2 regions of the Sodalis sp. RH24 genome follow, and region 1 is predicted to be linked to the other one. Evidence: riboswitches for the same ligand, from Rfam matches in the RefSeq annotation. Region 1 holds a riboswitch; the other holds the start of a gene.
What was found. Region 1 has a riboswitch for cobalamin ahead of btuB (TonB-dependent vitamin B12 receptor BtuB). Riboswitches for the same ligand answer to the same signal wherever they lie in the genome.

Region 1 (15,105 bases):
GCACCGGCGCCTACGGCGAACAACATTACGTCAAAATTCGCAGTTTGTATCAACGCTGTTGCAACAAATTTTGATATAGTGGCATTTTTACCGGTAATGTGGGGCAGGTCAGGACTATGGGCGTCAGAGCGCAACAAAAAGAGCGGACCCGTCGTTCCCTTGTCGAAGCGGCCTTTAGCCAGTTAAGCGCCGAGCGTAGTTTTGCCAGCCTGAGCCTGCGCGAAGTAGCCCGTGAAGCCGGCATTGCGCCCACCTCGTTCTATCGCCACTTTCGCGATGTCGATGAACTGGGCCTGACCATGGTGGACGAAAGCGGCCTGATGCTGCGCCAACTGATGCGCCAGGCGCGCCAGCGTATCGCTAAAGGCGGCAGCGTTATCCGTACGTCGGTGGCCACGTTTATGGAGTTTATCGGCAATAACCCTAACGCCTTTCGCCTGTTGCTACGCGAGCGATCCGGCACTTCGGCGGCGTTTCGCGCCGCCGTCGCCCGGGAAATACAGCATTTTATCGCGGAGTTGGCCGATTACCTCGAGCTGGAAAACCATATGCCGCGCAGCTTCACCGAAGCCCAGGCCGAGGCCATGGTTATCATTGTCTTTAACGCCGGCGCGGAAGCGCTGGACGTGGACGTCAATCAGCGCAGGCTGCTGGAAGAGAGGCTGGTCCTTCAGTTGCGCATGATTTCGAAGGGCGCGTTTTACTGGTATCGCCGGGAACAGGAAAAGTCGACCGCCCTCTCTTTTGACGCAAGCAGGTAGATAATATGACGACACGACCCCTGGGTGAAAAAGGCACGCTCCTATTGGCGCTGATTGCCGGTTTATCCATTAACGGCTCCTTCGCGGCCCTGTTCAGCACTATTGTGCCTTTTTCCATCTTCCCGCTGATTTCGCTGGTGCTGTCGGTATACTGCCTGCACCATCATTATCGCGACTGCGCCATGCCGGAGGGTTATCCTTCCCTGGCGGCGGTAAGCTTCCTGCTGGGCCTGTTGATGTACAGTGCTATTATCCGGGTGGAATACCCGGTTATCGGCTCAAATTTTATTCCAGCCATCCTGATGGTGGTCCTGGTATTCTGGATTGGGCGCAAATTGAAACGGCTAGACAAAATCCAACGGGATTCATAAATTTCTTGAGCCTGGATTATTAAACAATAGCCAATACTGAACGCGAAGACCGCATCTGCTATTTTTAAATGACGTATAATCCGTCGTTTTACAAAATGAACTCCGCTATGCTCAAAGGTTGCTAATTTATCAAAGAGAAAAGTATAATTATTAATTTTTTTGAATGCTATACAAAAATTTTCATTAAGATATTCTCTCCTGTTGTTTTTTATGTATTTATAGTAAAGTTTTTTTCCTGCGGTTAGCCTTGTAAAATATAAGCAAATGAAGTTTTACTTCAAGTAAAATAGGGTGTTAATTATGTGTAATTCTAATTTCTCCAACATAAATATTAGTAATAAAATAATACATGACAATTTTTTTTATATTTCATCGGATGATGAGACTGACGATGAGTTTTCTGCGCGCCCCCTGTTTTCCCAGCCATTAGTCCAGGTCAACAATGCTGTAATGACGCTACCTAAAATTTGCTATAAAGCAGGGGTTGCCCTGTCCACGGCGCTGTCGGCAAATAGCTATTTCCGAGGAATTTCTATTGTGACCAACCGAAATGAAGCACCCCCTATGGGTTCTACCAGCTTGCAGATATATGATCCGCAGTATAATATTTTCAACTATAAGCTATGTATGGGTATCATGGCGGCTTGTTTTGTCGCTGGGTTTACGCTCGGTAATATAAACTCGTTAATTAATAAGTTATTTAATTTTAATCGTATTGCTAGAGTTCCATTAGCTATGTACTGTATAGTCGCCTTATTCTATTTCTCTCTAGGCTTGTTATGGTACCCTCACTTTTCAAGTGCGCTTAATTATCTGTGATTCTTAAAAAGGCCTATGGCGGGGGGTATTCTTATGATGATAGGTAGAAATATCAGCCTTCAGTTTATCTTCGGATCGATTTTATGTAATAGAAAATTAGTTAGTATTGATAGGAGTTAATGATGCCTGTCTCAGACCCAACAATGCCGACCACAACAACCCATTGCCCTTTAGAGGAGATTAGCCAGGGGGATAATGGTTTCGGTCAGGGCGTTACGCGTTTTGCCAGATCATTTAGCGGCGCGGCCAACAGCGCCTTACCCTTTATCAAGACCCTGTCTGTAGTCACTTTGTCTGCCGCGTCGGCAATAGGTATCGTCTTTGGCGCCCAACGGCTTATCGCTGTTTCAATCCAAAATATCAGCAAGCCGCCCCCCGTTACCCATCTGGACGTCAGGGAATGGAAAGGCAAAATCATGGGCCTGGGTTTGAGCATCGGCATGTTGGGCGGCGGCGCTGCGGGATTCGCCGCAGGCTGTGCGCTAGAATCATGCAAATCATTTTGTGGTGCGGATCCGCTGCGTCATCGTGATAGTGTTTTTTATACCGTAGGAATTGGTTTTATCGTAGGCGCTTTAGCCGGTGTGGCTTATACAAACTTTATCGACATTGAACTGGACAATATTACCCAATAGGATAGTTAATCTGGTCAGGCGGCTACTGTAAGCGAACCGGCTAACTTCGGGATCAATTTTGCCGCTTGCAGGCACCGACCCGGGCGGTTGTTAGGGATATTACCGGCTTCGGGGAGTTTAACCTTTATTTGTGAAAATAGTCTATCAGCGCTTTCGTCTTTTTACATCGTTATGCCATTTAATCCCTTGCCGAGGAATCATTATATGAACCCTGAAATTAATAATCGAGAAAAGAATAATGCCGGGATGGTCAGCCAAGTGTCTCATGCCGATAAATATCACAATAATACGACAAGCAAATTTTTTAAGTTGATGACGAAATTGGCACGTGCCTGCAATTCCGCCACGGCGTTTTGTTGCTCTAATCCTTTATCGGTGATTTCCATCCCGCTTACCGTATCATTAACAAATAAGTTAATTTATGATTTGTTAGGTAGCCTGAAAGCCGCAAGGGCCGACCGATGCTACTTCCAGCTTGAGTTGGAAGGATGCTGGAAACCGCTGCAAGATTGCAGGATTAACATTGATAAAACGTTAGCGATGGAAAAGTCTTGCGCAGAGTTGAAGGAGATATGCAGTGAAATCCGCACGAGATGCGATACAGAACAGTGGCGCCACGAGCTATTTGAAAATACGCTGGTAAATTGTTTCATGACCGGACTTATGGCCGGCGCTGCAGCCTTTGTAATAGATTATGTTTATCAAGCCGCCCATAACCAGTTTAATCATAAGCCTGGCATGTTAAAGATGTCCATGGTCAGTTTTTTTATGGGTGCGTTATTTTATCTCGGTCTCATGAAGATAAACGATACCGCTTTAGGCTTCGATTGCTAGTTCAGCGCCTTTGCTGTCCGCACCCCGGGGGCGGTCGGTCAAGCTGAAATGTCACCAGCATTGACTATGAGAGCGACAAATAAACATCCTTTAAGGGGAATCAGCGGCTCTAGGCGGGCACGAAGCATGCGTAAGAGCCTCATTTTAGGTGCCATTGATCTATGGCTGCGTTTTGGCGGTTAACAGCACTCCGCATTCCATATGGCGGGTATAAGGAAATTGATCAAACAGCGCCAATCGTTCGATACGGTGGGTTTCCGCCAACGTTGTCAAATTACCGCACAACGATTCCGGGTTACATGAGATATACAGGATGCGCGGATACCCCTGCACCAGCCTGACGGTGGCATCATCCAACCCGCTGCGCGGCGGGTCGACAAATATGGTTTCGCAGCGGTAGCTTGCCAGGTCGATGTCCTTCAGGCGGGTAAACTCCCGCACCCCTTGCATGGCTTGGGTAAACTCCTCAGCCGACATGCGGATAATCTGCACGTTGGTCATTCGATTGGCGGCGATATTAAACTGTGCCGCTTCCACCGAAGGCTTGGCTATTTCCGTGGCCAGCACCCGGTTAAAATTGCCCGCCAGCGCCAGGGAAAAATTGCCGTTGCCGCAATACAGCTCCAGCAGATCCCCTTGTGCCGGTTCAGTGGCCGAGAGCGCCCACTCAAGCATCTGGATATTCACGGCGGCGTTGGGTTGGGTAAAGCTATTTTCGATTTGACGGTAAATGATTTCCCGTCCCGCCACCGGCAAGCGCTCATCGACATAATCACGGTCCAGGCAAATTTTGGTTTTGGTGGCGCGGCCAATCAGGTTGACCGCAAAACCCTGCGTCCTCAGATGATCGCGCAGCGCGCCCGCATGCTCGCGCCATTCGTCGTCTAACGGACGATGATAGATAAGGGTAATCACCGCTTCACCGCTCAGGGTCGTCAGGTAATCAAGCTGGAACAGCTTGCGCCGCAGGATCGGCGATGGCCGCAATGCGTCCATCATGGCGACCATCAATCGGTTCATCAGTTCGCCGCCGGCGGCGAAGTGATCGATGCGGATCCGGTCCTTGGTCTGCTGATCAAACATTATATGATACAAATCCTGCTCATCATGCCAGACCCGGAATTCAGCACGCATCCGGTAATGTTCGGGCTGCGAGCGGAATATTTCCGCCTCGGGCGCCTGAAACGCCGCCATCATCGCGTTCAGTCGAGCGGCTTTTTCCGCCAGTTGGGTTTCATACGCGCTAATGGGTAACGTCTCGTCGGTCATGATGATCTCTCGCTAATATCCGTTATTTGTACCACTTTATGGGGGATTGTAGGGGATAAACCGGTGATGTCCAGTGTTGTTGCGCTTATAAATAGTTTGATTATTAGTGCTATAGACATGCTTATCTCTTTGATTGTAGGATTATTGTCCGGTCTTTCGTAAGTTAAAAGGGAATCCAGTGGAAAGCTGGAGCTGACGCGCAGCGGTAAGGGGACTTCAGGGCGATCGCGCAAGCAGACACTGTCTTTATGATGGGAAGTCGTCGCCTGGCGTATTATACGCATCCCAAGCCCGAAAACCTGCCGGTATTCTGTCGCAATATCCCTGTTTATCGCGAGCCATCAAACATGGAACCTGCGGCATCCTATTTTATCATTTGGATGCTATGGCAATGCCTAAGATTAACAATACCGTGCTGCTGGCGCTCTGCGTCACGGCATTCTCCGGGTGGGCGCAAGACGGCGCCCAGGATCAGGCCGCGCAAATGATGGTCGTATCCGCCAACCGTTTTCCCCAGCCAATATCCACCGTACTGGCACCGACCAGCGTGGTTACCCGCAGCGATATCGACCGCGGCCAGATCAAATCGGTGGCCGAAGCGCTAAGCCGTCTGCCGGGCGTGGATATCGCCCAATCCGGCGGATTGGGGCAGCAAAGCTCACTGTTTATCCGCGGCACCGATTCAAGCCATGCCCTGGTGCTGATAGACGGCGTGAGGCTGAACCAGGCCGGCATCTCAGGTTCTTCCGACCTTAGCCAGATTCCGCTGTCCTTGGTGCAGCGCATCGAATATATCCGTGGCCCGCGTTCCGCGGTCTATGGGTCGGACGCCATCGGCGGCGTGGTGAATATCATTACCACACGCGAGCAGCCGGGCACCACCCTCAGCACCGGCATAGGGTCCCATGGCTATCAAACCTATGATGGCTCCACCCAGCAACAGCTTGGAGAGGACACCACCGCCACCGTTGCGGGCAACTATACCTATACCCATGGTTTTGATGTGCGCGCCAACCTGCCGGATACCTATGGCGATCCCGCGCAGCCCGACCGCGATGGTTTTATGAGCAAAACGTTGTTTGCCTCGCTTGATCATATCTTTAACCAGCAGTTCAGCGGTTTTGCCCGCGCCTATGGCTACGACAACCGCAGCGGCTATGACGGCAGCTACGCCTATACCGACCCTGATCATTTTGACGCGCTGCCCGATACCCGTAAACTCTACAGCCGTACTTACGATACCGGCATGCGTTACCAGGACGGGATCTACGCGTCGCAGCTGTCCTTTAGCTATAACCATACTCAGGATTATAACTACGATCCTCAATATGGACCCTATTCCGCCTCCGCCACCCTTGACGATTCCAAACAGTATAATGCGCAGTGGAGCAATACCCTGCAGACAGGCCATGGCACGGCAGGCGCTGGGGTGGACTGGCAAAAGCAGACCACCGAACCAGGCACCGGTTACCTTACCGACGGCTATGAGCAACGCAATACCGGTATCTACGCCACCGCTTCGCAGCTTGTCGGGCCGGTTACCCTCGAGGGCGCGGTGCGCGGTGATGATAATTCGCAGTTCGGCTGGCACGGCACGTGGCAAACCAGCGCCGCCTGGGAGTTCATTGAGGGCTACCGGCTTATCGGATCTTACGGCACCGCCTACAAGGCACCCAACCTGAGTCAGCTTTACAGTGGTTTTGGCGGCAACGAAGATTTAAAACCCGAGGAGAGCAAGCAGTGGGAGGGCGGGGTGGAAGGGCTGACCGGCCCGCTGACCTGGCGCGTCTCGGCATACCGCAACGATATCGACAACCTGATTGATTATGACACCAACGACGACACTTATAAGAATATCGGCAAGGCGCGGATCAAAGGTGTGGAATGGACCGGCTCGGTCTATACCGGCCCGCTGCAGCATCAACTGACGCTGGAGTACCTCGATCCCCGCGACGCCACCACCAATCAGGTGCTGGCGCGACGCGCCAAGCAGCAGGTGAAATATCAGCTGGATTGGCAGGTGGCCGATATCGACTGGTCGCTTAACTACCGTTATCTCGGCGAGCGTTACGATACCAACTACAACACGAATGACCGGGTGCGAATGGGCGGCGTCAGTTTGTGGGACATCGCCGCCTCTTATCCGCTAACCCCCCATCTGACGGTTCGTGGTAGAATAGCCAATCTGTTCGACAAAGACTATGAGACGGCTTATGGCTACCAGACCGCAGAGCGAGAATTTTATCTCACCGGAACTTATTCCTTCTGACGGTAGCAACATCAAACGGCCCACGATCCTGATTTTCGACTCTGGCGTGGGCGGTTTATCTATCTATGATGAAGTGCGGCAACTGTTGCCGGACCCGCATTATATCTACGTATTCGACAATGAGGCTTTTCCGTATGGCGAAAAGCCGGAAGACTTTATTGTCCAGCGGGTCGTGAATATCGTTGCGGCGGTGCAGCGCCTGCACGTGCTTGATATGGTGATTGTCGCCTGCAATACCGCCAGCACCATTTCCCTGCCGGCCCTGCGCGAGCGGTTTGAGTGCCCTATTGTCGGCGTAGTGCCGGCGATAAAACCCGCCGCCAAGCTAACCCGTAATGGTATCGTCGGGCTGTTGGCTACCCGCGCCACCGTGCACCGTAGCTATACCCATGAGCTGATCGCTAAATTCGCCGCGGATTGCCATATCATTACGCTTGGATCCGCCGAGCTGGTGGAGCTTGCTGAAGCCAAGCTTCATGGCGAAACCATCGCCCTGCCGGTGCTGCAGAAAATCCTGCGCCCCTGGTTGCGGCTTCCCGAGCCGCCCGACACTGTGGTCCTTGGTTGTACCCATTTTCCATTATTAGGCGACGAGCTTAAAGCGGTGTTGCCGGACGGTACCCGGCTGGTGGATTCCGGTTCAGCGATCGCCAAACGCGCGGCCTGGCTTATCGCCCATGAAATAGACGGTGCTTATTCGACGGAAGCGAACCAGGCCTATTGCCTGGTGGCTTCACCGCAGGCCATGGAGCTGGTACCGGTATTACAGCGCTATGGCTTCGTTTCGCTGGAAAAATTGCCGATGCAGCCTGCGGTTGTGTGATAATTCAGCGGTCGGCGCAATATGTGAAATAAGTACTTGTCAGGCTGGGGAAAGTCCCTATAATGCGCCTCCACTGACCGGGAACAAACGCTAACGCGATGCCGGGTCGGGAAGGGAAAAGCGCCCGGTTCGGGCAAATAAAAGCTTGACTCTTCAGCGGGAAAACGTAATATACGCAACCCGCGCCAGGTGAGATTGATGCACGCTGGCCATGCTCTTTAACAATTTATCAGACAATCTGTGTGGGCACTCACAAGACCGTATCGAAACACAAAATACCAAGTCTTGAAGAGTGAACAAACAGTTAATTCATAAGATTAACAGTATGACAATCTTTGAGCATCAAGCTTTTAATTGAAGAGTTTGATCATGGCTCAGATTGAACGCTGGCGGCAGGCCTAACACATGCAAGTCGAGCGGCAGCGGGAAGTAGCTTGCTACTTTGCCGGCGAGCGGCGGACGGGTGAGTAATGTCTGGGGATCTGCCTGATGGTGGGGGATAACTACTGGAAACGGTAGCTAATACCGCATAACGTCGCAAGACCAAAGTGGGGGACCTTCGGGCCTCACGCCATCGGATGAACCCAGATGGGATTAGCTAGTAGGTGAGGTAATGGCTCACCTAGGCGACGATCCCTAGCTGGTCTGAGAGGATGACCAGCCACACTGGAACTGAGACACGGTCCAGACTCCTACGGGAGGCAGCAGTGGGGAATATTGCACAATGGGCGCAAGCCTGATGCAGCCATGCCGCGTGTGTGAAGAAGGCCTTCGGGTTGTAAAGCACTTTCAGCGGGGAGGAAGGCGATAAGGTTAATAACCTTGTTGATTGACGTTACCCGCAGAAGAAGCACCGGCTAACTCCGTGCCAGCAGCCGCGGTAATACGGAGGGTGCGAGCGTTAATCGGAATTACTGGGCGTAAAGCGTACGCAGGCGGTCTGTTAAGTCAGATGTGAAATCCCCGGGCTTAACCCGGGAACTGCATTTGAAACTGGCAGGCTAGAGTCTCGTAGAGGGGGGTAGAATTCCAGGTGTAGCGGTGAAATGCGTAGAGATCTGGAGGAATACCGGTGGCGAAGGCGGCCCCCTGGACGAAGACTGACGCTCAGGTACGAAAGCGTGGGGAGCAAACAGGATTAGATACCCTGGTAGTCCACGCTGTAAACGATGTCGATTTGAAGGTTGTGGCCTTGAGCCGTGGCTTTCGGAGCTAACGCGTTAAATCGACCGCCTGGGGAGTACGGCCGCAAGGTTAAAACTCAAATGAATTGACGGGGGCCCGCACAAGCGGTGGAGCATGTGGTTTAATTCGATGCAACGCGAAGAACCTTACCTACTCTTGACATCCAGAGAAGTTTGCAGAGATGCGAATGTGCCTTCGGGAACTCTGAGACAGGTGCTGCATGGCTGTCGTCAGCTCGTGTTGTGAAATGTTGGGTTAAGTCCCGCAACGAGCGCAACCCTTATCCTTTGTTGCCAGCACGTAATGGTGGGAACTCAAAGGAGACTGCCGGTGACAAACCGGAGGAAGGTGGGGATGACGTCAAGTCATCATGGCCCTTACGAGTAGGGCTACACACGTGCTACAATGGCGCATACAAAGAGAAGCGAACTCGCGAGAGTAAGCGGACCTCACAAAGTGCGTCGTAGTCCGGATTGGAGTCTGCAACTCGACTCCATGAAGTCGGAATCGCTAGTAATCGTGGATCAGAATGCCACGGTGAATACGTTCCCGGGCCTTGTACACACCGCCCGTCACACCATGGGAGTGGGTTGCAAAAGAAGTAGGTAGCTTAACCTTCGGGAGGGCGCTTACCACTTTGTGATTCATGACTGGGGTGAAGTCGTAACAAGGTAACCGTAGGGGAACCTGCGGTTGGATCACCTCCTTACCGAAATAGATACTAGATTGTGTAGTGTCCACACAGATTGTCTGATAACTGTAACGAGCAAGAAAAACCTTCTATAGGCTTGTAGCTCAGGTGGTTAGAGCGCACCCCTGATAAGGGTGAGGTCGGTGGTTCGAGTCCACTCAGGCCTACCAGTTCTACTTACCCTGGTCATTTTCACCGCTGCGTGACTCATGTGCTTGCGCACACTGCGTTACTCGCGCCGAAACTGTCTGCGGCTAAGCGAACTGGTCCATTCTTTACTGTGCAGGATTACGGCGCCACTCGTTTATTTCAATAAACTTCGTGACCCCACGCCTTGCCTGGAAACGAATGGGCTATCAAGTTGTTCTCCTTTCTAAATGCCATTGCTTTGTAGCTTAATTGATGCACAGCAATTTCAGTGTGGAAAAGAGTCTGGTTGATGTTAAAAGGTTAAACGACTTGGGGCTATAGCTCAGCTGGGAGAGCACCTGCTTTGCACGCAGGGGGTCAGCGGTTCGATCCCGCTTAGCTCCACCATTTCCTGATGGGATGGGTGGTAAGATTGTCTGGTTTTTCTTATTTATTTCAGAGCACACTCTTATGAGTATGCTGCGAAATACATGCTCTTTAACAATCCGGAACAAGCTGAAAATTTGAAAAAAACATGCTGAGCAAAATCAGTATGCGATTCTCTCAAAGCAAGCAAACCTAATGATTGCCGTGTCGATGGCAATCTCTGTAGCCCAGGCGAGGGTTTACTCTCACCAGGGTGAGACTGTGCGAACAGTGTCAGGGCAAGGCGCACGGCGCGCAGCCAGCGGAGTGGACTCAATGTCCATGAGCATGGCGAGCATCGCGCAACGATGCCATGGCAGTGTGCAGCCAGTCGCAACACAGACACTTTAGGGTTGTGAGGTTAAGTGAATAAGCGTACACGGTGGATGCCTAGGCAGTCAGAGGCGATGAAGGACGTGCTAATCCGCGAAATGCGCCGGTGAGCTGATATGAAGCGCTATCAGCCGGCGATGTCCGAATGGGGAAACCCAGTGCAATTCGTTGCACTATCATTACGTGAATCCATAGCGTATTGAGGCGAACCGGGGGAACTGAAACATCTCAGTACCCCGAGGAAAAGAAATCAACCGAGATTCCCCTAGTAGCGGCGAGCGAACGGGGAACAGCCCAGAGTCACCATCAGCGTTTGCATCAGGAGAACGGTCTGGAAAGTCCGGCAACACAGGGTGATAGCCCCGTATCCGAAGGTGCAAGTGCTGTGAGCTCGATGAGTAGGGCGGGACACGTGATATCCTGTCTGAAGATGGGGGGACCATCCTCCAAGGCTAAATACTCCTGACTGACCGATAGTGAACCAGTACCGTGAGGGAAAGGCGAAAAGAACCCCGGCGAGGGGAGTGAAATAGAACCTGAAACCGTGTACGTACAAGCAGTGGGAGCCTTGATTTATCAGGGTGACTGCGTACCTTTTGTATAATGGGTCAGCGACTTATATTCTGTAGCAAGGTTAACCGTTTAGGGGAGCCGTAGGGAAACCGAGTCTTAACTGGGCGTTAAGTTGCAGGGTATAGACCCGAAACCCGGTGATCTAGCCATGGGCAGGTTGAAGGTTGGGTAACACTAACTGGAGGACCGAACCGACTAATGTTGAAAAATTAGCGGATGACTTGTGGCTGGGGGTGAAAGGCCAATCAAACCGGGAGATAGCTGGTTCTCCCCGAAAGCTATTTAGGTAGCGCCTCGTGAATTCATCTTCGGGGGTAGAGCACTGTTTCGGCTAGGGGTCCACCCCGGATTACCAACCCGATGCAAACTGCGAATACCGAAGAATGTTACCACGGGAGACACACGGCGGGTGCTAACGTCCGTCGTGAAGAGGGAAACAACCCAGACCGCCAGCTAAGGTCCCAAAGTCATGGTTAAGTGGGAAACGATGTGGGAAGGCATAGACAGCCAGGATGTTGGCTTAGAAGCAGCCATCATTTAAAGAAAGCGTAATAGCTCACTGGTCGAGTCGGCCTGCGCGGAAGATGTAACGGGGCTAAACCATGCACCGAAGCTGCGGCAGCGATACCTTCGGGTATTGTTGGGTAGGGGAGCGTTCTGTAAGCCTGCGAAGGTGGCCTGTGAGGGCTGCTGGAGGTATCAGAAGTGCGAATGCTGACATAAGTAACGATAAAGCGGGTGAAAAGCCCGCTCGCCGGAAGACCAAGGGTTCCTGTCCAACGTTAATCGGGGCAGGGTGAGTCGACCCCTAAGGCGAGGCCGAAAGGCGTAGTCGATGGGAAACAGGTTAATATTCCTGTACTGGGTGTGACTGCGAAGGGGGGACGGAGAAAGCTAGGTTCGCCGGGCGACGGTTGTCCCGGTTTAAGCGTGAAGGTGGAAAGAGCAGGTAAATCCGCTTTTTTATTCAACACTGAGGCGTGATAACGAGCCACTACGGTGGTGAAGGAATTGATGCTACGCTTCCAGGAAAAGCCTCTAAGCTCCAGGTCACATCGAATCGTACCCCAAACCGACACAGGTGGTCAGGTAGAGAATACCAAGGCGCTTGAGAGAACTCGGGTGAAGGAACTAGGCAAAATGGTGCCGTAACTTCGGGAGAAGGCACGCTGGCATTAGGTGGAGGGACTTGCTCCCCGAGCTGAAGCCAGTCGCAGATACCAGCTGGCTGCAACTGTTTATTAAAAACACAGCACTGTGCAAACACGAAAGTGGACGTATACGGTGTGACGCCTGCCCGGTGCCGGAAGGTTAATTGATGGGGTTATCCGCAAGGAGAAGCTCTTGATCGAAGCCCCGGTAAACGGCGGCCGTAACTATAACGGTCCTAAGGTAGCGAAATTCCTTGTCGGGTAAGTTCCGACCTGCACGAATGGCGTAATGATGGCCAGGCTGTCTCCACCCGAGACTCAGTGAAATTGAACTCGCTGTGAAGATGCAGTGTACCCGCGGCAAGACGGAAAGACCCCGTGAACCTTTACTATAGCTTGACACTGAACATTGAGCCTTGATGTGTAGGATAGGTGGGAGGCTTTGAAGTGTGGACGCCAGTCTGCATGGAGCCAACCTTGAAATACCACCCTTTAATGTTTGATGTTCTAACTCCGGCCCATAATCTGGGTCGAGGACAGTGTCTGGTGGGTAGTTTGACTGGGGCGGTCTCCTCCTAAAGAGTAACGGAGGAGCACGAAGGTTAGCTAATCACGGTCGGACATCGTGAGGTTAGTGCAAAGGCATAAGCTAGCTTGACTGCGAGAGTGACGGCTCGAGCAGGTGCGAAAGCAGGTCTTAGTGATCCGGTGGTTCTGAATGGAAGGGCCATCGCTCAACGGATAAAAGGTACTCCGGGGATAACAGGCTGATACCGCCCAAGAGTTCATATCGACGGCGGTGTTTGGCACCTCGATGTCGGCTCATCACATCCTGGGGCTGAAGTAGGTCCCAAGGGTATGGCTGTTCGCCATTTAAAGTGGTACGCGAGCTGGGTTTAGAACGTCGTGAGACAGTTCGGTCCCTATCTGCCGTGGGCGTTGGAAGATTGAGAGGGGCTGCTCCTAGTACGAGAGGACCGGAGTGGACGCACCACTGGTGTTCGGGTTGTCATGCCAATGGCATTGCCCGGTAGCTACGTGCGGAAGAGATAACCGCTGAAAGCATCTAAGCGGGAAACTTGCCTCGAGATGAGTCTTCCCTGTGGCTTTAAGCCACCTGAAGGGACGTTAAAGACGATGACGTTGATAGGTCGGGTGTGTAAGCGCAGCGATGCGTTGAGCTAACCGATACTAATGACCCGTGAGGCTTAACCTTACAACACCTAAAGTGTTTGACGCGAAGAGAGCGTTGCCCCAAGGGGCGGCGAGAGGATTTTCAGCTTGTAACGGAAAGTATTAAACACAACCGGTCGAGATATTGACGGGTTGTCAACAACGCGGAGCGTTGGCCTTGCACAGGGGAAATGACAAAATCGCCGGGAGCGATTTTGTACAGCGCACAGCGCTGGCCCGCAGGGCGAGTCTCAGGATGAGACGAGAAATTTGCCTGGCGGCACTAGCGCGGTGGTCCCACCTGACCCCATGCCGAACTCAGCAGTGAAACGCCGTAGCGCCGATGGTAGTGTGGGGTCTCCCCATGCGAGAGTAGGGAACTGCCAGGCATCCAATTGACGAAGCCCTCTGTGAAAACAGAGGGCTTTTTCATGTGCGTAACCCTGGCGGTTCGCTACTCGAGTAAGAGAGTAGGACCACCGGCAAAGCTTTATAAATATATTTATCCCAATATCATCTTTTAATAGTTCATGTAATAAAATTGCTGACATTTTACTAAATACTTCAGATTAAGATTATTATCAACGCGAAATGTGACAATAGACCGGACGATTGTTTGATTACTGTTTATGGGCTGATCTATATTATGAGACACAATTAAATCAATCAGGATTTTTGTAAAATGATCAATAATCATAGAGACATTAACCACTCAGATTTATTTGGGATATATAATCAGTCACTTCATTCTCATATAAATGCACGTCCGAATGGTCGGATATTGACAGAAGTAAGTAATGTAAGCTTGCCACTGACTAAAGGTGCTAGCGAAAGCACCGATGATGACCCCGATTTGTCAGCGGTATTGTTACGGAGTATGGCGAGTTTAAATGAAGACGTTATATTAAGGCAAACCATTGACGCCAGTTTGTCCTCCGCTAACCTGCCCTCCGGTGAAAAGGATGATGATTTCCTAAGGGCACTGGCTGCCAGCCAGCAAAGCGCCCTTGAAGATGAGGAGATCAGGCGAGCAATGGAGGCAAGTTTGGCCAGCACCACTTCCGTAGGAAATGGCCGTGTGGGCATGGCAGGGCCTGCAGCCGAGGCAAATAAGAATACGGTACAGCTCGAAACGCAGGCAATGGCCCATCTCAGCGCGATGCCGGCGTTAGAAAAGTATCTCTTTGAAACGGGATATGTTATACGGGATAGTAGTGGTGAGAATAACAATTGCTTATTTCATTCCATTGTCCAGTGTATTTACCACGATAAAGGAATTACCGGCTCTATCGGGCATAAAGCATTTGAACTGCGTATGTTTTATGATGCAGTAAAACCAGGAAGTGAAAACCAAGGCCTCTTTTTTGATAACAATAATTCCACGGGTAGTAATAGCGGCGACGCCACTTTTATTGTTAATTTAGTCAATCAGGCTCTTGGTGAAAACATCAAGGTTAAATTGATTTCTCCTAATATTGTAGATGACGGTAATCACTACATTACTGAAGGAGAGTACTCTGGCGATGAGGCGGATAATAATAGCCCTGTACGCGAGATTATAATCTTAAATACTCCTGGTCATTATCAATCGGTGGTTAAAATAGCGTAGCACGGCAAATCCAGCGTTTCGTAACGGTGATAAAAGGAAATGTTGGGGAAAATG
Region 2 (15,105 bases), 2.5 Mb from region 1:
CGACAAACAGCTGCTGGACCAGCGGGTTTTCCCCCAACCCCTGTACCCAGCACCGGCATGCGTAGCCGGCACGCTGTAGTTGGCTTTTCCAGGAATCGGGCTCCCCGGACGCCATATCGTTGATGGCGTGATCGCCCGCCACCAGCATCAGCGGCATTAAATGCACCTTGCGTACCTTCTGGGCGTTCAGCCGCGCGATGACCAGTTGCAGATCGGGATAACTTTCCACCGCGCCGATAAGCGCGGGGATACCGCGCGCGGCCAGCATATGATCCAGGCATGCGTAGGCGGCGAACGCATGATGGCGGGTGCCGTGCCCCATAAACACCACCCGCTCGTCGTCGGCCAGCGCGGGCATTTGCGCCTGTAGCGCCGCCATCAGCCGCCCGTAATCGCGCTCGTCGTTAAGCAATGGCGCGCCGATATGCAGCCGGTCGAAACGTCCGCGCCAGGCCGCGGCGTGATGCAGGATTTTTTCGTACTCATCGCCGTTGATGATATGCAGCGACTGGATCGCCACATCCCGATAGCCCTGTTGCCAGAGTTTTTCCAGCGCCTGCTGCGGCGAATCGATAAACAGGCCGTCCCGCTGCGCCAGCTTGCGCATGACCATGCCGGAGGTGAAGGCGCGAAACGGGACGCGATCGGCGAATGCGGCGGCCAGCCGCCGTTCGCAGGCGTCGATATTGCGCTCGCGCGCCTCGGTGTAGGTGGTGCCGAAACTGATGGTCAACAGCGCTTTTTTCATGATGATTCCTTATTCGCCGTGCCGGCGGCGTTCAGCCACTGGTCCAGCCGGTGTTCAAACGCGTCCGGCGTGCTTATCACGTCATCCCACCGCATCAGCGGCCGGCGGATGACCACGCAGGGGATATTCAGCGCCAGGCAAGGCAATACCTTTTCGGCGTAGCCTCCTTCCCGGCCGGATTCCTTGGTGATCATGACCTCTGGCCGGTACTGGCGGTACAGGGCCAGGTTCAGCTCGCGGCTGAAGGGACCGGTCATGGCGATCACCTGGCTGACGCCCAGGCCCAGCTCCGCGCACTGGGCCAGGATCGCGGCGGTGGGCAGCACGCGGGCTATGAGGGTTTTGCCCGGCAGCAGCCTGACGTAATCAGCCAGCTGTTTGCTGCCGGTGGTCAGCAGGATGCGCTGTCCCAGCGCCGCCGCCGTCCGGCACGCCTGCTCTATCGAATCCACCGGTAATAAACGGGGATGCGTGATGGCGTCGATATCGCTGGGACGTTCATAACGCGTCAACGGCAGCGCCAGCGCCCGACACGCCGCCGCCAGATGTTGCGACGCCAGCTCGGCATAGGGATGGGACGCGTCGATAACCCAGCGCGCCCCCGAAAGCCACCCGGCCATGCCGGCGGCGTCCATACGGCCCACCTGCCTGGCGCCGCCCACGCCCGCCGCCAGCGCCTCGCCGGTGGCGGTGGCCACCGACAGGCTATAGGACACCCCGCGCCGGGCCATCACCCGGCATAACGCCAGCGCGTCGGACGTGCCGCCGAGGATATGCACCTGGGGCGCCGGCGCGCGGACGGCATCCTGCGCGCAGCCCCTCCCCCCGCCGCCGTCAACCGGCTCCCGGGCCGCAGCAGGTGGGCATATCCGGCCCGCCGTCACTGCGCGTCCGCCTGGATTTGATAGCCGCGCGGCGTGATCATCAGGCCATCACGGCAGTAGGTCGCCTGGTTGCCGACAATCACCAGGCAGGTCATGTCCACCGGCGCGAAGTCCATATCCCCGAGCGTCGTCAGCCATTTTTCCTGTTTTTTACGCCCGGCGGCACGTACCACGCCCACCGGCGTGTGCGCCGATTTATAACGGCCCATCAGGGCAAAGGCGTTGGCCAGGTGATCCGGCCGGCCGTGGCTGCGCGGATTGTAAAAGCAGATCACGAAATCCGCCTGCGCCGCGCACAGGATGCGCCGTTCAATCACCGGCCAGGGGGTCATCAGATCGCTCAGGCTGATATGGCAAAAATCATGCATCAGCGGCGCGCCCAGCAGTGAGGCGGCGGCGGTGCTGGACGTGACGCCGGGGATAAGCTTCAGTTGCACGTCCAGCCCCTGCGCCGTCACCAGTTCCAGGATCAGGCCCGCCATGCCGTAGATGCCGGCGTCCCCGCTACTGATCAGCGCCACCTTTTGGCCGGTGACCGCCAGATCGAGCGCGGCCTGGCAGCGTTCGATTTCCTTGCACATGCCGGTCTTGATCACCTGTTTGTCGCCGGTCAGGTGCTTGACCAGGTGGGTATAGGTTTTGTAGCCGACGATAATGTCGGCGTCGCGGATGGCGTCAAGCGCCTCCAGGGTCATCGCGGCCTGGCTGCCCGGGCCGATACCAATCACATACAGCATCAGCAGGAAACTCCTAAGGTTATGGTCACGCCCTGGGTACGCAGCGTATCGCCCACCAGGCGGCCGTTGCTCATCAGCCAGGCGACGGGTTGGGAGACGCTGCCGATGCCCACCACGCGCTTCACGAAGTCCGAGCCGGGAAATCGGGCGGCGGCCGGTTTCAGGGCATCGACGGAAAAAATCTCGAACGGCACGCAGCATTGATTGGCCAGATGGCGCAGCGCGGGTTCGTCGCGTTTAATCGCCACGCTGCCGATGGCGCGCAGCGCCAGCGGGTCGATATGCAGTCCCGCCAGTTGCCGCGCCAGCAGGTTCGCCACGGTGGACGGCGGCGTGTCGCGCCGGCAGCCGATACCCGCCACCACACAGCGCGGCACCAGTTTGTACACCGGCACCGGCACCTCCGGCACGCTGTCGTGCAAACTGACGTACAGCAGCGCGTCCAGTTCGGGCAAATCGTCCAGATCGGTGACCAGCACCAGGCCGCGGGTATCGCAATACTCTTCCGGCCAGCGCATTTTTATCGTCGCCAGCGACGTCTGGTCCCAATACAGCCCGACGCGCCCGCCGCACACCAGCAACTGGTTAAGCTTTTTCACCGTCTGGCGAAAATCCGTCATGGTGGCGTTCAACTGCTGCGCCAGGATATCCACCGCGGCCAGCTGGTTGACATCGGTTGCGGTGGTGACCACGGGCGTGGCGCCGATCAGCCCGGCGATATAGCCGGTCAGCGCGTTGGCGCCCCCCATATGACCGGACAGCAGGCTGATGGCATGGTGGCCGCGATCGTCGATCACCACCACCGCCGGATCGCTGAACTTATCTTTAATCAGCGGCGCGATAACCCGCACCGTCAGACCGGTGGCGCAGATAAATATCAGCGCCGAATACGTATTGAACACTTCCGCCACCGTATGGGACAGCGTGCCGTGAAACGCATCAAATCCCGGCTCCAGCAAACTCTGGCTGGTAAAACAGGTCATCGGGATCAGCGCCGACAGCCGTTTGGCCAACTGAACGCCGCCGGGGGTCAGGCAAAACAGGGCGACCGACTCAGGCTTGACGATATTCATGGGTGAATTCCGCGTGATACAGTTTGGAGTAGTGGTATTCGTCGCCCAGGAAGGCGCCCACCAGGATAAGCGCCGTCTTGCCGATGCCTGCCGCGCGGACCTTGCCGGCGATATCCGCCAGCGTGCCGCGTACGGTTTTTTCCTCCGGCCAGGTGGCCTTGAAAATCACCGCCGCCGGCGTGTCGCTGGGATAACCGCCGTCCACCAGCCGCTGCGCCACGCGCTCTATAGCCTGTACCGACAGGAAAATGGCCATCGACGTGCGGTGCGCGGCAAACGCTTCCAGCGCTTCCAGCGCCGGCGTCGGCGTGCGCCCCTCCATACGGGTGATAATCAGGCTTTGCGCCACTTCCGGCACGGTATACTCCACGCCAAGCTGCGCCGCGGCGCCGAGAAACGCGCTGACGCCGGGCACGGTGCTAAAACCGATATTCAGCAACGCCAGTTCTTCAATCTGTTCGCGGATCGAGCCGTACAGGGATAAATCGCCGGTTTGCAGGCGCACCACCAGCTTGCCGGCGGCGATACCCTCGCTCATATGGCCGATAATCTGCCGCAGGTTGAGACCGGCGCTGTCATAGCAGGCCGCGCCCGGCTTGCAATAGTCCAGCAGCGCGGGATTAATCAGCGATCCGGCGTAGATCACCACGTCCGCCGCGCATAACAGCCGGTAGCCTTTCAGGGTGATCAGTTCCCGGTCGCCCGGTCCTGCGCCGACAAACCAGATCAGCCGGCGGTCAAAGGGCTCTGTCATGAGTGTTCTCCTTGAGACAGGAAATAATAAAAGCGGGATTGTTCGGTTTAAAAAAGTGTCCGCTGCCCAGCGGGGCCAGGCTGGCAACCTGCATCTGGACGCAGTCCGCGCGAACGAAGGGCGCCTGGCGCAGCGCGCCCAGCGCCTCGCCGAGGTTCTCCTGCAAAATCAGGTTAATCACCAGGCGTCCGCCCGGCACCAGCAGTTCACCGGCCCAGCCGATAATCGCCGCCAGGTTGCCGCCGCTGCCGCCGATAAAAACAGCATCGGCGCTTACCGCCAGCGGCAGCGGCGCGTCGCCGGCCACGATGTCCATACGCTCGTCCAGGGCGAATTTGGCGCTGTTGGCGCGAATCAGCGCCAGCGCGTCGGGATTGCGCTCCACCGCCATCACCCGCAGCTGGGGGTAGCGGCTGGCCGCCTCGATGCCGACGCTGCCGGTACCGGCGCCGACGTCAATCAGCAGCCGAGCCTGCGCCAGCTCCAGCCGGTCCACCGACGCCAGCCGGATTTCGCGTTTGGTCATCGGCACCGGGCCGCGGATAAATTCTTCATCTCTCATCGAGGATCACCACCACGTTCATTGCATAATGCCGCGCCACCTGCGCGGGCGGCAGCCGGTGGATACGTTCATCGGGGTAGGACAGGTTTTCGCCGATAATCATGACCCGCGGCCGCTCGCGCGCCAGGATCTCGCGGGCGATTTCATAAGGACCGATGCGTTCGTCGGTGACCATCGCCACCCTGGGGTGCAGCAGCAAAAAATCAAAATCAGGCGCGCGGCCATGGCTGCTGGTGAGATAGACATCGTTCATCGCCATGCGCAGGCGTGAAAACAGGTATTGCACCGCGCTGATCCCCGGCTCGATATGCAGGTTTTCCGCCCCCATGCGCCGGCTCAGGTAATCGCCGATGCCGTACAATAGCGGGTCGCCGGAAGCCAGCACCACCGTGTCCACGTCGGGATGGGCGTCCAGCCAGGCCGCAAGCGCCGCCAGGGACGGGCCGAACGGCCGCTTTTCGCCCTGGAACCCAGGAAAACACGCCAGCTGGCGCGGGCTGCCGATCAGCACCGAACACTGCTCGATCAGCCGCCGGGCGCCGGGCGTCAGGTAGCGGCCATCCCCCGGCCCCAGCCCGACCACGCTTAACCGGGGCGCGTGCCGGTGGCCGTTATCGTCAACCCTCCTGTTCATCGGAAGGCCTCTCTCAGTTGCGCCGCCGGCCGGCTGCTGCCGAGGATCTGCTGATCGAAGGAGAACAGCAGCGCATCGCAGCGGGGCGGCGTAGAGGAAAAACGCAACAGCTCGGCCATGCGGGCGGCGACGCGCGCGGCAATGGCCGGGTATACCCGCTGCCAGCCGGCGGCGTCGATTAACGCCATCGCCTCCTCGGTGGTCACGCACGCCGCCACCTGATGCATTAGCGCGTGGGGGGCGTCGCACAAGGCCAGCCAGGCAATCAGCGTTTCCATGCGTCCGTCGGCGATATGGCTATGGGTATGGAAGATCCCCGCCGCCACCTTCACCAGTTTGCCGAAATGGCCGACCATCAGGATCTGGCGAAACCCCAGGCGCTCCGCCTCCTTAAGCATATAGCCGACAAAATTGCTCATAGTGACAACGTAACGTTTATCGATGCCCAGCCGTTCGCCGACGAAACGCTCGCCGTGGTTGCCCGGCACCAGGATCACCCGGTCCATGCCGTCGGCGCGCTTCATGCCCAGCTCAAGCGACAGGGATTTCTTCCAGCTTTCCTCCGACATCGGCGTCACGATGCCGCTGGTGCCGATAATGGAAATACCGCCCAGGATGCCCAGGCGCGCGTTATAGGTTTTCCGCGCCCGCGCTTCCCCTTCCGGGGCGAAAATCTCCACATCCGCGCCGCGATCCGGCCCGATGACCTCGCGCACCGCCGTCTCGATGGTATGACGGGGAGTGTTGTTAATCGCCGCCTGGCCGATAGCCAGGCCGATGCCGTTGCGGGTTACCCGGCCCACGCCGGCGCCGCCCTCAATGATAATGGCGGCATCGGCGCGCAGTCTTAAGCGGGCAAAAATCAGCATGCCGTCGGTGGCGTCCACGTCATCGCCGCCGTCCTTGCGAATGGCGGCGGTGGCCTCGCCGGGGCTTATCAACGGCAGCTCGACGTTCAGGCACAGCGTGACGCCGGACGGCGTCACGATGGAAACGGTATCTATCACCTGCTGGCGCAAAAGCATCTCGGCGGCGACTTTAGCCGCCGCGGTGGCGCAGGATCCGGTGGTATACCCCTTGCGCAGCGCCCGGCCATTGTGCCAGACCACGTCGTCCATCATGCCTCCCGCAGCTGATAAAGGAGGGCGTTGACGATGGCCGCGGCGATATTGCTGCCGCCTTTGCGGCCCAGCGCGGCGATGCAGGTCAACGGGCTGTCGGCCAGCGCCTGCTTGGATTCGCTGGCGCCGACAAACCCCACCGGCACGCCTATCACCCCCTGCGGCCGGTAATCCGACCGACCGACATGCTCCAGCAGGCGAAACAGCGCGGTGGGCGCGTTGCCGAACACAAACAGGCTGTTGTCCGGCTCCCGGCCGGCGCGCGCCACCACATAGTCCACCGCCGCCATTGAGCGCGTCATGCCCTGCGCCCGCGCCTGCTCGGCAATACCGGCATCGCCGATATAACAAGCCGCTTTACCGCCCAGCTGCGCCAGCGCGGTCTTATTGATGCCGGACAGCGCCATGGTGGTATCGGTATATATCGTGCAGCCCCGGCTCAGGGCGTCGGCCATGCGTTCAGCCGCGCCGGCCGAGAAATGCAGAATATCCAGCCAGTCGAAATCGGCGCTGGTGTGGATGGCGCGCAGGATGATTTTTTCCTGCCAGATATCCTGGAAACGGAAATCGGGACGCTCGCGGGCAATGATCTCCCGGATAATGGCAAAACTGGTGCGCTCGATTTGTTGCGGTTGTTTGATATAACTCATTCGCGTTACAGCTCCGGGCCTGCGCCCTGTTATACAGCCCTGTTAAGTCTCACCACCACCCTAATCCCGCGCCGCCGGCGCGGAGCAGGCACATCGTCGCCAGCATCAGCGCGGAGGCGACATACATCAAGCGGATACTGTGGATGATGTCGCCAAGGGCAATCTCGCGCCGCGCCTCGCCAATCCAGGGTTTTTCCACCCGGATGCTGAAATAATCATTGGGTCCGCCCAGCCGCACCCCCAGCGCGCCCGCCACCGTCGCCTCCGACCAGGCGCAGTTCGGGCTTTTATGCTGATAGCGATCGCGCCAGCCAATGCGCCAGGCGCCGCGCCCGTCCAGACGCAACAGGCCGGCGGCCAGCGCCAGCAGCAGCCAGCCCAATCGCGCCGGCAGCCAGTTGGCCGCGTCGTCCATTCGCGCCGATACGCAGCCGATGGCTTCGTACTGCGGCGTGCGGTACCCCACCATGGAATCCAGGGTATTGACCGCCTTATAGGCCATCGCCAGCGGCACGCCGCCGATAAACAGCCAGAACAGCGGCGCTATTACGCCGTCAACGCTGTTTTCCGCCACCGTTTCCACCACCGCGCGCATCATTTGCGGCCGCGTCAGGTGCTGGGTATCGCGGCCGACAATGTAGGACAGCTGCCGGCGCGACGCCGCCAGGTCGTCCGCGCGCAGCACGTAATAAACCGCCATGGCGGCATCGCGCAGGCAGCGGGTCGCCAGCAGGGTGTAGGTGAGCCAGGCGGTGGCCAGCCACTCCAGCGCGGGCGAAAAGGACAGCAGGCGCAGCAAGGCCCAGGTCAATCCCCCACTGCCGCCCACCACCAGCAGCCACAGCGCGCCGCCGCCGATATACAGCGCCCGGCGGCTACGGCAGCAACGGCGGATAACGCGTTGCAGGCCCGTGACGGCATGGCCTATCCAGCGCACCGGATGCGGCCAGTGCGGCGGATCCCCAAGCCACAGATCCAGCAGGTAGCCGGCGAGGTAGGCGCTCAAGGTCATAGCAGCTCGCATCCTTTATCCAGCCAGCGCCGCAGCAAGGCCGGGCGCTGGTAAAAATGCACATGCAGGTAGCTGGCGAGAAGCGTGGCGTCGCCATAACCGCCCGGCCACTGTTTTACCTCGCCGCCGGCGGCGCGTTTGGTAAGGGTAAACAGCGGCGGCTCATCGGTGATAAATTCGGAATGGTGAAATTCGTGACCGCGTAACGTTTCTCCCCTGGCGGTCAGCAGATTATCGGCCAGCGCCCGCCCCTCGCAATAGCCGAAACGCTTGAGTCCCTCGCTCATGCGGCTGACGCCGCGCAACAGGCCGACCATGGGGAAGACGCGGCCCTGCTGATCCTCCAGGGAAGTCCCCAGGTACATCAGCCCCCCGCATTCGGCGTAGATGGCCGTGCCCTGCAGACCGGCCCGCAGCAGCGCTGCCCGCATCGCGCCGTTGGCCGTCAGCCGGTCGGCGAAGAGTTCCGGAAAACCGCCGCCGAGGTAAATCATCTGGCACGCCGGCAGTTCCCGATCGTTTAGCGGGCTGAACGGCACGATACGCACGCCGATATCGCGCAGGAGCTGCAGATTATCCGGATAATAGAAATGAAACGCCTCGTCCTCGGCCAGCGCCAGCGTCAGCTGCGCATAACGCGGCGCGGCGGGCGGCGCGGGCAGGCGGCCCGCCGCGGGCTGGCAGTCGGCAAGACGCAGAAGACAATCGATATCGATATGCTGTTCCACCGCATCCGCCAGTTGGTCCCATTGCGCCTCCAGGCGCCGGTTTTCCTGCGCCGGCACCAGGCCCAGATGCCGGGAGGGCAATGCCCAGTCGCTGAGCGGCGGCAGATACCCCAGCACCGGCAGATCGCAGTAGCGGGTAATGGCGGTTTTAATCAGGTTGAAATGATTGGCGGAGGATACCCGGTTTACGATAATGCCGGCGATGTTGACGGCGGGATCAAACAGTTGAAAGCCCAGTACGGTGGCGGCGGCCGAGGTGGATACCGCCTTGCCGTCGATAATAAGCACCACCGGCACGCCCAGCTGCTTGGCCAGCGCGGCGCTGCTGCAGTCGCCGCCGTCGCTGCCCAGGCCGTCGTAGAGTCCCATGACGCCTTCGATAACGCCCACGTCGGCAGTTTGCATATGCCGGTTAAACAGGCCGTTAAGCGTGTCAGCCCCCAGCATATAGGCGTCCAGGTTATGCGAGGCGATGCCGCTGACCGCCTCATGCCAGCCGGTATCGATATAATCCGGCCCGCACTTGAACGGCTGCGCCCTGAGGCCGCGCCTGGCCAGCACCCGCAGCAGGCCGAGCGTCAGCAATGTTTTCCCGGTCCCGCTTTGCGCGCCGCCAATCAGTATCGCTTTCATCCGTATCCCGTAATGCCAGGGCGGGCCGAACGGGATTGTCGTAAGCAACGGCGGCGGAAAGGCGCTATCCCGACGCAGTCGTTAGGACAACCCGCTTCCCACCGAAGGAGTTGTTACCGAGCCGGTACGGCTCTTGTTATCAGGCAGGTCTTCTGGCTTTGCGTCATCCTCCTCCGGCCCTTCCCAATCATTTTCGATCAGTGGTGACGCCGGATTCGTCGGCATTACAGCAGCGGGGGCTGCGGAGGATTCACACCTCCTTCCCTGACGGCCTTGCGGCGCGTGCAACCTGGTAACATTGGCATTGGCGCCGCGCGGAAATGGCAAATCGTTGCCGGCGGCGCCCCTGTCATCGTTAATCTAAAGTATCTGGGGAAAATATACCCCGGATTGGATCAAAAAAAATGTTCGCCGGCGGTGATTTGATTAAAATTTATTGTCTGGGGATAACACTTTTTAGCTATCGGCAATTAGCCATGCCACGGCATGGCGCGATGAGCGGCCATTTTCAGCGGCGAAAGCCATAGCATTAAATAGCGTTGGTTAAATTTAAAAAATGAGATCACGATCGGCTGGAAATAATAACGTCACAATAATTAAAGCGACAAAAGGGAAAAAGGATTAATTACGCGGCATGGCGATATTTTTCGCCGGGCTGTTATTCAGCGCGGATAAACGCTGCTCACGATACGCCTGGGGGGTAATGCGATAGGCCTGGCGAAATACTTTGCAAAAATAGCTGGCCTGGGAAAAACCGAGGTTGCGCGCAATGACGGCGATGGACCAGTCGCTTTGCTCCAGCATCTGGCGCGCGCTTTCCATACGCTGCTGGTTCACGTAGGCGTTAAAACCCACGCCTTGGTATTTTTTGAATAATTTGCTGAAATAATAAGGGCTGAGATAGACCATCGCCGCCACGTCCTCAAGACGCAGGTCCTCGGAGTAATGACTGTCGATATAACGCAGCACCTTTTTCATTTTGCCGTCATGCGCGCTTGGGATCGCCGCCCGGTGCCCGGCGCTCGCCGGCGCGTGTTCCTTAATCACCACGAAATCAAGCTGTTGCTTAAGGTAATTATCAACGATGATTTTCAGCAAATCGGCGGAAGACAGCAGCCGGTCGTAATCGATAACCGGAATGTTCTCGAAATGCTCGGCCAGCACGCCGTTCTGGCGCCAGGTGAAGGAACTGCTCTCCTGCACTTCGGGCAGCTTGACGGTATCATTGATGCGCACCTGGCCGCACAGCACAAATCCCACCAAATGGCCGCCGATGACCAGGGGAATGGAAAAATCGGTCAACCCGGCGTGACAGCGGTAGATACAGGGCTGATTGGATTTAGAGGCTTCAAGTCCGCCGCAGCGGTCGCTCATGCGGCAGCGGCGGCCCATTTCCGGATCCTGGCGCAATGATTGGCAAAACGGGGTGAAATGATATAAATCCGAAACTTCCTCGCCGTGGATATTGACTACCACTACAGCCAAATTGGTGGCATTAGCGAAATCATGCGCGATTTTATTTATCAGTTCTGAATCCATAAAACTACCGGAATTCATATTATGCCCTCTCGCGCTTTACTTATTTTTAATAAACCAGTAACAAAAAAGATATATTTCGCCTGATTGTTACGTTTTAATGAAAGATGCAGCGATTACGACGCAATATCTTAAAGCCGTTTGGGATTTAATCATTTTTTCCTTATTCAAAACCGTGCTCTATCACACAATTATAGGATTGCGCCGGCACCCGGTCCTGAAGCCGGGTGCCGGCCGGGTTGCCCGGGGTTTAAGATTGCAGCGGCGGTTGTCCCGCCGCGTCCTGTTTAATATTGCCGGGCAAATGGGGCGCTATCAGGAAGCGGTATACTGCGGCGCCCAGGATCGCTCCGACGATGGGGGCGGCGATGGGCACGATAAAGTAGGGAATCTCGCGGCCTCCGGTCATCGCCACCTCGCCCCAGCCGGCAAAAAAGGTGAACAGCTTGGGGCCGAAGTCACGCGCCGGATTCATGGCGAAACCGGTCAATGGCGCGGTGGACGCACCGATCACCGCCACCAGGATACCGATCAGCAACGGCGCCAGCGGACCTTTGGGCACGCCGTTGCCATCATCGGTCAGCGCCATGATAAGCCCCATCAGGATGGAGGTGATGACGGTTTCCACCAGCGCGGCCAGCCCGACGCTGATGGCGCTTGCCGGATAAGTGGAAAAGATGCTGGCCAGGAACAGGCTCTCCTGGCTGCCGCGCACCATTTGGTGGGCCTGCTCGTAGAGGCCGAACATATTATGGTACAGCAGATAGGTCAGCGCCGCGCCAAAGAAGGCCCCCGCCACCTGGGCCAGGATATAAGGCAGCACTTTCCTGCCCTCGAAATTAGCCAGCAGCCACAGGGCAATGGTTATCGCCGGATTCAGATGGGCGCCGGAAATACCCGCGGTCAGATACACCGCCAGCGCAATGCCCAGCCCCCACACCACGCAAATCTCCCACAGGCCGAAGCTGGCGCCGGCAAGCTTGGCCGCGCACAGCACGCTGGTGCCGAAAAACATAAACAGCCCGGTACCCAGCAATTCGGCAACACATTGCCCTTTTACCGTTCGTAGAGTGTCGCTCATCGTAATTTTCCTGTATGAGGTCGAAATGAAATAATTATTAGCGTGAAATCGCATTGCTTCCGACTGACATTTTGTCTATTTTTAAAAAATGTTTTTAATGAACATAAGACCTTCAAGGCACTACGCTATATGCCCCCATGGCGTTTAGCAAAGTTATTTATCAATCAAATGAGATCTCGCCTGCAATTATCTTTTTACGTAACAAAAACAAGACATAAAATTTCGTTTTTTAAAATATAAAATAATCGCCACAGTCGATAATTTTTATGGGTCATAGGCGCTGCAAGCCTTGCCGCGCAAGGCATTGCCGTTTTTTCGCCATACTACATTATTGCTATGAGATTATTTTTTACCGTTAACGGGTCGCCGGCAAAATCACAGCCAACCCTGAATTTCAAGATCTATTATTGAATTATGGAAGGTAAAAAATTAATTGGTGTTATTGCACAAGTCGATAAAATCCAGCCAGGGTGCCGCATTTGCAAGTTGAAATGACAATTTTTTGCTATGCCACCGCCAATCATTTCTTATATTTTCACCCTAATCAAGCCACTATTTTTTATCGCTTATGCGTATATTTTACCTCGGACATCCTCAGAATTTTAATGATTGGTCGAGGTAATAAAAATGCAACAAGAAGCCCTGGGCATGGTGGAAACCAAAGGTCTGACCGCCGCGATTGAGGCGGCCGATACCATGGTGAAATCGGCCAATGTGTTATTGGTCGGTTATGAAAAAATCGGTTCCGGTCTGGTGACGGTTATCGTGCGCGGCGACGTCGGCGCGGTGAAAGCCGCCACCGATGCCGGCGCCATGGCGGCGGCCAACGTCGGTGAAGTGATCGCCACCCATGTCATCCCACGTCCCCACGCGGATGTGGAGAAATTTTTGCCTAAAGGTACCCGCGAATGAACACCGATAAGGTCATCGAGGCGATCCTGGCCCAGGTGATGGCGAAAATCGGTGACGACGCCCCCGCGGCGCCCCCTTCTCTCTCCCCATTGGAACGAGGTCCGGATATGTCGGAAAACACCTGTAACCTGACGGAATTCGTCGGCACGGCCATGGGCGACACCATCGGTTTGGTGATCGCCAATGTCGACAGCGCAGTGCTGACGGCGATGAAACTGGAAAAACGCTACCGCTCGATCGGTATTCTCGGCACGCGCATCGGCGCGGGTCCGCACATTATGGCGGCGGACGAGGCGGTCAAGGCGACCAATACCGAAGTGGTCAGCATCGAATTACCCCGCGACACTAAAGGCGGCGCGGGACACGGCTCGCTGATCATTTTCGGCGGCGAGGACGTGTCCGATGTGAAACGGGCGGTGGAAGTGGCGCTCAAGGAACTGGACCGGACGTTCGGCGACGTCTACAGCAATGAGGCGGGCCATATCGAACTGCAGTATAGCGCTCGCGCCAGCTATGCGCTGGAAAAAGCCTTCGGCGCGCCGATCGGCAAAGCCTGCGGCGTGATAGTCGGCGCCCCCGCCGCCATCGGCGTGGTGATGGCCGATACGGCGGTGAAATCCGCCAACGTCGATGTGGTTTCCTACAGCTCCCCGTCCAACGGCACCAGCTTTAGCAACGAAGTGATCCTGGTGGTCTCCGGCGATTCCGGCGCGGTGCGCCAGGCGGTGACCTCCGCCCGTGAAATCGGCAAGACCCTGCTCGGCACGCTCGGCGCGGTGCCGCATAACGATCGTCCGTCTTATATTTAACTCCTTGTGGGGGATGGCATGAAATCCAAGCGATTTGAAGCGCTGGCGAAACGGCCGGTTAACCAGGACGGTTTCGTCAAAGAGTGGGTCGAGGAAGGCTTTATAGCCATGGAAAGTCCCAACGACCCCAAGCCGTCGATCAAAATTGTCGACGGCAAGGTTACCGAACTCGACGGCAAGGCCCGCGCCGACTTCGATCTGATCGATCACTTTATCGCCAACTACGGCATTAACCTGGCGCGGTCGGAAGAAGTCATGGCGATGGATTCGGTACAACTGGCAAAAATGCTGTGCGACCCCAACGTGTCGCGCGCCGATATCATCCCGCTGACCACCGCCATGACGCCGGCGAAAATCGTCGAAGTGATGTCGCAGATGAACGTGGTGGAAATGATGATGTCGATGCAGAAGATGCGCGCCCGGCGCACTCCCTCGCAGCAGGCGCACGTCACCAATATCCAGGACAATCCGGTGCAGATTGCCGCCGACGCCGCCGAAGGCGCCTTCCGCGGCTTTGACGAACAGGAAACCACCGTGGCGGTGGCGCGCTACGCGCCGTTTAACGCCATCGCGTTGCTTATCGGCTCGCAGGTCGGCCGGCCGGGCGTGCTGACGCAATGCTCGCTGGAGGAAGCCACCGAACTGAAGCTCGGCATGCTGGGCCATACCTGCTATGCCGAAACCATTTCGGTTTACGGCACGGAACCGGTGTTTACCGACGGCGACGATACGCCCTGGTCGAAAGGATTTCTCGCCTCCTCCTACGCCTCGCGCGGCCTGAAGATGCGCTTTACCTCCGGTTCCGGCTCGGAAGTGCAGATGGGCTACGCCGAAGGCAAATCCATGCTGTACCTGGAAGCCCGCTGTATTTTTATTACCCGCGCCGCCGGGGTGCAGGGGCTGCAAAACGGGTCGGTAAGCTGTATCGGCATTCCGTCGGCGGTTCCCTCGGGCATCCGCGCGGTGCTGGCGGAAAACCTGATCTGCTCGTCACTGGATCTGGAGTGCGCCTCCAGCAACGACCAGACCTTCACCCATTCCGATATGCGCCGTACCGCGCGTTTGCTGATGCAATTCCTGCCCGGCACCGACTTTATCTCCTCCGGTTATTCGGCGGTGCCGAACTACGACAATATGTTCGCCGGCTCCAATGAAGACGCCGAGGACTTCGACGACTACAACATCCTGCAGCGGGATCTGAAAGTGGACGGCGGGCTGCGTCCGGTGCGCG

Region 2: it holds a riboswitch for cobalamin, as region 1 does, so the genes downstream of both, ACL2XG_RS03910 (cobyrinate a,c-diamide synthase) here and btuB (TonB-dependent vitamin B12 receptor BtuB) in region 1, are expected to answer to the same signal.

The regions. Positions count from the first base shown of each region.
Region 1 is NZ_CP178729.1:3,336,059-3,351,163, reverse strand. Features, by position in the region: gene fabR (HTH-type transcriptional repressor FabR) at 117-761, shown strand; gene ACL2XG_RS15210 (YijD family membrane protein) at 767-1,132, shown strand; gene ACL2XG_RS15205 (hypothetical protein) at 1,433-1,951, shown strand; gene ACL2XG_RS15200 (hypothetical protein) at 2,071-2,586, shown strand; gene ACL2XG_RS15195 (hypothetical protein) at 2,791-3,420, shown strand; gene trmA (tRNA (uridine(54)-C5)-methyltransferase TrmA) at 3,580-4,689, opposite strand; cobalamin riboswitch at 4,822-5,011, shown strand; gene btuB (TonB-dependent vitamin B12 receptor BtuB) at 5,081-6,958, shown strand; gene murI (glutamate racemase) at 6,903-7,781, shown strand; rRNA gene ACL2XG_RS15175 (16S ribosomal RNA) at 8,133-9,675, shown strand; tRNA gene ACL2XG_RS15170 (tRNA-Ile) at 9,751-9,827, shown strand; tRNA gene ACL2XG_RS15165 (tRNA-Ala) at 10,119-10,194, shown strand; rRNA gene ACL2XG_RS15160 (23S ribosomal RNA) at 10,572-13,485, shown strand; rRNA gene rrf (5S ribosomal RNA) at 13,716-13,831, shown strand; gene ACL2XG_RS15150 (hypothetical protein) at 14,125-15,051, shown strand.
Region 2 is NZ_CP178729.1:865,424-880,528, forward strand. Features, by position in the region: gene cbiK (sirohydrochlorin cobaltochelatase) at 1-748, opposite strand, end outside; gene cobK (precorrin-6A reductase) at 745-1,527, opposite strand; gene ACL2XG_RS03870 (precorrin-3B C(17)-methyltransferase) at 1,629-2,369, opposite strand; gene cbiG (cobalt-precorrin 5A hydrolase) at 2,369-3,442, opposite strand; gene ACL2XG_RS03880 (cobalt-precorrin-4 methyltransferase) at 3,423-4,196, opposite strand; gene ACL2XG_RS03885 (decarboxylating cobalt-precorrin-6B (C(15))-methyltransferase) at 4,180-4,758, opposite strand; gene ACL2XG_RS03890 (cobalt-precorrin-7 (C(5))-methyltransferase) at 4,748-5,392, opposite strand; gene cbiD (cobalt-precorrin-5B (C(1))-methyltransferase CbiD) at 5,389-6,513, opposite strand; gene ACL2XG_RS03900 (cobalt-precorrin-8 methylmutase) at 6,510-7,163, opposite strand; gene cbiB (adenosylcobinamide-phosphate synthase CbiB) at 7,213-8,175, opposite strand; gene ACL2XG_RS03910 (cobyrinate a,c-diamide synthase) at 8,172-9,536, opposite strand; cobalamin riboswitch at 9,661-9,844, opposite strand; gene pocR (transcriptional regulator PocR) at 10,158-11,093, opposite strand; gene ACL2XG_RS03920 (MIP/aquaporin family protein) at 11,323-12,153, opposite strand; gene pduA (propanediol utilization microcompartment protein PduA) at 12,781-13,065, shown strand; gene pduB (propanediol utilization microcompartment protein PduB) at 13,062-13,874, shown strand; gene pduC (propanediol dehydratase large subunit PduC) at 13,893-15,105, shown strand, end outside.